2 regions of the Allorhizobium sp. DMC15 genome follow, and region 1 is predicted to be linked to the other one. Evidence: predicted binding sites of a transcription regulator. Region 1 holds the regulator's gene; the other holds the start of a gene.
The links. The regulator HrcA, encoded in region 1, represses chaperone genes, less so after heat shock. The targets are predictions, from matches to a motif close to GTTAGCACTCNCNNNNNGNGAGTGCTAAC.

Region 1 (3,700 bases):
TGCTGGCCCCCGAAGGCGCTGGCGCCGATCATCTGAAGGCGCTGTCACGCATTGCGCGCGTACTGCGCGACCAGGATCTCGTTTCCAAGCTGCGCGCGACCGACTCCGCCTCGGCGATCTATACCTTCCTCAACGAAGAGCAGGCTTCCAACGCGGCATAAGCTGCGGGAGGCCGACGGCGGACATAAAAAAAGCGCCCTTCGAGGCGCTTTTTTCGTATCAGATGAGAGCGTCGCTCAGGCCTTGGCGGCATCCTCTGCTGCGGCTTCGGCCTTCGGGCCACCCTTGGCGACACCGACCATAGCGGGACGCAGAACGCGTTCGCCGATCGCGTAACCGGCCTGGACGACCTGAACGACGGTGTTGTTGGCGACATCGGGATTGGGAACTTCGAACATGGCCTGGTGGAAGTTCGGGTCGAACTTCTGACCGACCGGCTCGATCTTGCGGATCCCATGGCGCTCCATGGTGGCCAACATGCCGCGCTCGGTCATCTCGACGCCTTCGATCAGGGCGGTGACGGCGGCATCTGCACCCGCGCGGGCGTCTTCCGGCAGGCTCTCGATGGCGCGGCGCAGGTTGTCGGAGACCGACAGCATGTCGCGGGCAAAACCCGTCACGGCATAGGACTTCGCGTCCTTGATCTCGCGTTCGGTCCGGCGGCGCAGGTTGTCCATGTCGGCCGCCAGACGCAGGAAGCGGTCGCGCAGGTCGGCATTTTCCGCCTTCAGCGCATCAAGGGCTTCGGTCGCGGCGCCTTCGGCTTCGGTCGTCGCTTCGGCGTTTGTCTGGTCTTCCTGAGCTTCGGTAGCGTAAGCCTCAGCGGCGTCCGCGTCAGGTCCGTTCTTGTTGGTTTCTTCGGTCATGACGTTCTCCGAATGTCTGCAATTTGAACACGAGGTTCGATTTCGTGCCCGATATCAGGGTTTGGGGTGAAAAAATCAAGGGTCGCTGGCCAATTCGGCCTAACGCCCGGAGCGCGACAGGCGCGCCATGAGTTGGGCGGTGTAATCGACCATCGGCACGATGCGGGAATAATTGAGCCGCGTGGGCCCGATCACACCGACGGCGCCGACGATGCGGTCTTCACCATCGCGATAGGGTGCCACGATCAGCGAAGAGCCGGAAAGCGAGAAGAGCTTGTTTTCCGAACCGATGAAGATGCGGACACCCGGGCCGCTTTCGGCGAGGTCGAGGATCTCGACAAGACTTTCCTTGCGTTCCAGGTCGTCGAAGAGCAGGCGAAGGCGTTCGATGTCTTCGAGGTCGACCAGACCTTCCAGCAGATTGGCGCGACCGCGCACGATGAGACGCGTCGGGTTCTTGTCGGCCCCCTCGCCCGACCAGACTGCCAGGCCGCGCTTGACGAGGTCCTGGGACAGAGTATCGAGTTCGGAGGCGACCTCCGCCTTCATGCTGTCGATCTGACTGCGCAATTCGCGCAAGGTCTGGCCCGCCAAGTTTGCATTGAGGAAGTTGGCGGCTTCGGTGAGTTGGGACGCCGTGATGCCCGAGGGCAGGTCGATGATGCGGTTTTCCACCTGGTTGTGTTCGCCGACGAGCACGGCGAGCGCCTTGGTCGGCTCCAGCCTTATGAATTCCACATGCTTGAGGACGGGATCATTCTTTGCTGAGATGACCAGACCGGCGCCACGCGACAAGCCAGACAGCATGCGGCTCGCCTCGGTCAGCATGGTTTCCACCGGCTGGTCGGGGCTCGACGGGCGGATCTGGCGCTCGATCGAGTCGCGCTCGGTTTCCGAGAGATCCCCCACCTGCATAAAGGCGTCGACGAAGAAGCGCAGGCCAGCTTGCGTTGGAAGGCGGCCCGCGCTGACATGGGGGGCGTAGATCAGGCCCAGATGCTCGAGATCGCTCATCACGTTGCGCACCGAAGCGGGCGACAGAGACATCGGCAGAAGGCGGGAGAGATTGCGCGAGCCGAGCGGATCGCCGGAGTCGAGATAGGTCTCGACGATCCGTCGAAAGACCTCCCTGGAGCGGTCGTCCAGCGATGCGGCAACATCTGCGATGGTCGTCTTGGGTGCGGCCATTGTCAGCGCAGGCATGATCTCATTGTTTCCATGGGCAGAATATAGTCATTCGCATGACGATGACAAAGGGCAAATTCGCCCGAAGTCCCGAGTTGCCGGGCGTTCATTCGGTTTTTTCTTTGCAAAGGACAGCCACCCTCCTTAGAAGGCAGTGACAACCCAGGAGATTTCAATGCGGCCATCCGGCAGAAAAACAGATCAAATGCGCAAAGTCTCGTTCGAGCGCAATTTCTCCAAGCATGCCGAGGGGTCCTGCCTGGTGAAGTTCGGCGATACGCATGTGCTGTGCACCGCGAGCCTGGAAGACAAGACGCCGCCATGGCTGCGCAATTCCGGCAAGGGCTGGGTGACGGCGGAATATGGCATGCTGCCGCGCGCCACGGGTGAGCGCATGCGTCGCGAAGCCTCTTCCGGCAAGCAGAGCGGCCGCACGCAGGAAATCCAGCGGCTGATCGGCCGCTCGCTGCGGGCCGTCGTCGATCTGGAAGCGCTGGGTGAACGCCAGATCTCGATCGACTGCGACGTTATCCAGGCGGATGGCGGCACGCGCACAGCGTCGATCACCGGCGCCTGGATTGCGCTGCACGACTGCCTGAAATGGATGGAAGCGCGCAACATGGTGAAGGTGGAGAAGGTCCTCAAGGACCATATCGCCGCCATTTCCTGCGGGATCTTCGCCGACCAGCCGGTGATCGACCTCGATTATCTGGAAGACTCGGCCGCAGAGACCGATGCGAATTTCGTCATGACCGGCTCCGGCGGCATCGTCGAGATCCAGGGGACTGCCGAAGGCAAGCCGTTCAGCCAGGACGAATTCCTGACGCTGCTGGGTCTGGCCCGCAACGGCATCGACGAACTGGTTGCCCTGCAGAAGCAGGCGATCGGCTGAGGACTGCCGCATGATCGAAGGGGTTCTCGAAACGGCACTCTACGTGGACGATCTGGACAAGGCGGAAACCTTCTATGGGGAGGTGCTGGGGCTCCAGACGATCCGGAGAAACGGCAATCGACACATCTTCTACCGCTGCGGATCGGGCATCCTGCTGATCTTCAACGGCGTGGAAACGCTGAAACCCCTGCCGCCCGGCTCGCTGGGCGTGCCGAGACACGGCACGACGGGGCCAGGCCATGCCTGTTTCCGGGTCACCGGGAACGATCTCGACGCCATGGCGGACAAGCTGAAGAAAGCCGGTGTCGCCCTGGAATCGACCGTCACCTGGCCGAACGGCGCGCGATCCATCTATTTCCGCGATCCTGCGGGAAACAGCCTGGAATGCGCCGAGCCACGGCTGTGGGATCTGGAATAGGACATTCAATATGCGCAAGCTTGACACCCGCACCATCGTCGTTGCCAGCCACAATGCCGGCAAGATCGCCGAAATTGCCGACCTGATCGGCCCCTTCGGCTTCTCGGCCAAATCGGCCAAGGACCTTGCTTTCGTCGAGCCCGACGAAACGGGGACGACGTTCGAGGAAAATGCGGCGATCAAGGCGCTGGCCTCGGCCAAGGCCTCGGGTCTGCCGGCGCTGTCTGATGACAGCGGGTTGGTGATCGATGCGCTTGATGGTGCGCCCGGCGTCTACACCGCCAACTGGGCCGAGCGGGAAGACGGCAGCCGCGATTTTCCCTGGGCGATAGAGAAGGT
Region 2 (3,700 bases), 540 kb from region 1:
GGGTGACATGGCAAAGGACGGGCGGCAAGGCAAGGGGCAAGCGTCGCGGAGATCGAAATTGCAACGGCCGCTCGCACCGGTTCAGAGCAGGAAACGGGCAGCGAGGCCCAACGCCCCTGCGGCGAGAAGCGTCTTGCCGATGCCGAGGTGGAAGCGGAAGATCAGCACGGCAGACACCACCGCGATGACCAAAGCCTGCCAGTCCAGGCTCGTCCAGACGGGCTGCGGCACCGACAGCGTGAGCGGACCGAGGGGTGCGAGTGCGACCGGTTCGACCTGTGTGAAGATCACATGCAGGGAGAACCACACCGCAAGGTTCAGGATGACGCCGACCACGGCGGCGGTGATGGCGGAGAGTGCCGCGCCGAGGAGGCGGTTGCCGCGCAGCCGCTCGATATAGGGGGCGCCTGCGAAGATCCAGATGAAGCTCGGGATGAAGGTGGCCCAGGCGGCGATGACGCCACCGAGGAGGCCGCCGAGCAGCGGATCGAGCGCCCCGCTCTGCCGGAAGCCGGCGAGGAAGCCGACATAGGAGAGGACGAGGACCAGCGGTCCGGGCGTCGTCTCGGCGAGCGCCAGGCCATCGAGCATTTCGCCGGGTTTCAGCCAGGCATAGTGATCGACCGCGACCTGGGCGACATAGGCGAGCACGGCATAGGCGCCGCCAAAGGTGACCAGAGCCATCCTGGAGAAGAAGCTCTGGACTTCAGGAAGTGCGGTTTCGGGCAGCAGAAGCCAGAGAAGCGGCAAGGGCGCGAGCCAGACGGCAATCCAGAACAGAAGCGTTGCGATCTGGCTCAGCAGGGGCGGACGGGCACGAAGCTCGTGCGAGATCTCCGCCGCCGCAGACGGCGCGCCGCGCGCATGGAAAAGGCCGATCAGGGCTGCGGCAAGCACGACGAGCGGGAACGGCACCGAGAGGAGGAAAAGAGCGAGAAAGGCGGCGGCAGCCAGCCAGCGGTGGAAACCGCTTTTCAGCGCCCGCTTGCCGATGCGGATCACGGCTTCGACGACGATCGCCAGAACGGCCGCCTTCAGGCCGAAGAACAGGCCGGCGACAAGGCTCGTGTCCTGGTACAGCGCATAGAGTGTCGAAAGTCCGAGGATAACCGCAAGGCCGGGCAGCACGAAGAGAAGGCCTGCGACTATCCCGCCGCGCACGCCATGCAGCAGCCAGCCGATATAGGTGGCCAGCTGCTGCGCTTCCGGTCCTGGCAGCAGCATGCAGTAATTCAGGGCATGGAGATAACGGGCCTCATCGATCCAGCGCTTTTCGTCGACGCAGATCTTGTGCATCAAAGCGATCTGCGCGGCCGGGCCGCCAAAGGAGAGGACGCCGATCCGGGCAAAGGCGGATACGAGTTCTGAAAATGTCGGAGATGCAGGGCGATCGATCGGAACCTGGGTGTCGTGAATGTCGGTGGACTTCGCCGGCATGCACACTCCTTTTTCCCACACGTCCTTTTTTCACGCGCGCGCTTGACTCATCGGAGGGCTGTTCTTATCTCAGCCTCGCTGGCACTCCCCGAGGGAGAGTGCTAACAAATTCCGATGTGGTCCCATCCGGGATCGCGAATGTCATTTGATCGAGGGATTAGACAATGGCAAGCACCAATTTCCGTCCTCTGCACGATCGCGTTGTCGTCAAGCGCGTCGAGTCCGAAGAAAAGACCAAGGGCGGCATCATCATTCCCGACACCGCCAAGGAAAAGCCGGCTGAAGGCGAAGTCATCGCTGTTGGCCCGGGCGCCCGCGACGAAAGCGGCAAGCAGGTTGCCCTCGACGTGAAGGTCGGCGACCGCGTCCTGTTCGGCAAGTGGTCTGGCACCGAGGTCAAGCTCGACGGCGTTGACCTGCTGATCATGAAGGAAGCCGACATCATGGGCATCATCGGCTGATTTCAGCCGGATACCCGACTTCCTTTTTAACCAATTCACCAATGGGCTAGACGCCCGGGAGTTTTGAACATGGCTGCTAAAGAAATCAAGTTTGGCCGCACCGCGCGCGAAAAGATGCTGCATGGCGTCGACATCCTCGCTGACGCCGTGAAGGTTACCCTCGGCCCGAAGGGTCGTAACGTCATCATCGACAAGTCCTTCGGCGCTCCGCGCATCACCAAGGACGGTGTATCGGTCGCCAAGGAAATCGAACTGGAAGACAAGTTCGAAAACATGGGCGCCCAGATGGTCCGCGAAGTCGCTTCGAAGACCAACGACATCGCCGGTGACGGCACCACCACCGCAACCGTTCTTGCCCAGGCCATCGTTCGCGAAGGCGCCAAGGCCGTTGCTGCCGGCATGAACCCGATGGACCTGAAGCGCGGTATCGACCTCGCCGTTTCGGAAGTCGTCAAGGATCTCCAGGCCAAGGCGAAGAAGATCTCCACCTCGGCTGAAGTTGCCCAGGTCGGCACGATCTCGGCAAACGGCGACACGCAGGTCGGTAACGACATCGCTGAAGCCATGCAGAAGGTTGGCAACGAAGGTGTCATCACCGTCGAAGAAGCCAAGACCGCTGAAACCGAACTCGAAGTCGTTGAAGGCATGCAGTTCGACCGCGGCTACCTGTCGCCCTACTTCGTGACGAACCCGGAAAAGATGGTCGCTGACCTCGAAGACGCGTTCATCCTGCTGCACGAGAAGAAGCTCTCGAACCTCCAGGCCATGCTGCCGGTTCTCGAAGCCGTCGTTCAGACCGGCAAGCCGCTCGTCATCATCGCTGAAGACGTCGAAGGCGAAGCCCTTGCTACGCTCGTCGTCAACAAGCTGCGTGGCGGCCTGAAGATCGCTGCCGTCAAGGCTCCGGGCTTCGGCGATCGCCGCAAGGCCATGCTGGAAGACATCGCCATCCTCTCGGGCGGCACTGTCATCTCGGAAGACCTCGGCATCAAGCTCGAGTCGGTTACCCTCGACATGCTCGGCCGCGCCAAGAAGGTCTCGATCACCAAGGAAAACACCACCATCGTTGATGGCGCCGGTGCAAAGTCCGACATCGAAGGCCGCGTTGCCCAGATCAAGGCCCAGATCGAAGAAACCACCTCCGACTACGACCGCGAGAAGCTCCAGGAGCGTCTGGCCAAGCTCGCCGGTGGCGTTGCCGTCATCCGCGTCGGCGGCTCGACCGAAATCGAAGTCAAGGAGCGCAAGGACCGCATCGACGACGCTCTGAACGCGACCCGCGCGGCCGTTCAGGAAGGCATCGTACCGGGCGGTGGTACCGCTCTGCTGCGTTCTTCCACGAAGATCACCGTGAAGGGCGTCAACGACGACCAGGAAGCCGGCATCAACATCGTTCGCCGCGCTCTCCAGGCTCTGGTTCGCCAGATCGCCACCAACGCTGGTGACGAAGCTTCGATCATCGTCGGCAAGATCCTCGACAAGAACGAAGAAAACTACGGCTACAACGCCCAGACCGGCGAATTCGGCGACATGATCGCCATGGGTATCGTCGATCCGGTCAAGGTCGTTCGCACCGCCCTGCAGAACGCAGCTTCGGTTGCTTCGCTGCTCATCACCACCGAAGCCATGATCGCCGAGCTCCCGAAGAAGGAAGCTGCTGGCGGCATGCCGGGCGGCATGGGCGGCATGGGCGGCATGGACATGATGTAAGACCTCGGGTCTTACCATCAGGTCCATCAAAGCCGCCCGTCACTTTAAGTGGTTCAGCGCGTCAAGCGCGCTGAACGGGTGGAATGGACATG

Region 2: a site for HrcA is predicted at 1,515-1,543, ahead of groES (co-chaperone GroES). Genes of this name have one in related genera too.

The regions. Positions count from the first base shown of each region.
Region 1 is NZ_JBQUZB010000001.1:302,507-306,206, reverse strand. Features, by position in the region: gene ptsN (PTS IIA-like nitrogen regulatory protein PtsN) at 1-161, shown strand, start outside; gene grpE (nucleotide exchange factor GrpE) at 237-866, opposite strand; gene hrcA (heat-inducible transcriptional repressor HrcA) at 966-2,054, opposite strand; gene rph (ribonuclease PH) at 2,227-2,943, shown strand; gene ACT53S_RS01520 (VOC family protein) at 2,954-3,361, shown strand; gene rdgB (RdgB/HAM1 family non-canonical purine NTP pyrophosphatase) at 3,372-3,700, shown strand, end outside.
Region 2 is NZ_JBQUZB010000001.1:837,562-841,261, reverse strand. Features, by position in the region: gene chrA (chromate efflux transporter) at 82-1,437, opposite strand; gene groES (co-chaperone GroES) at 1,602-1,898, shown strand; gene groL (chaperonin GroEL) at 1,968-3,608, shown strand.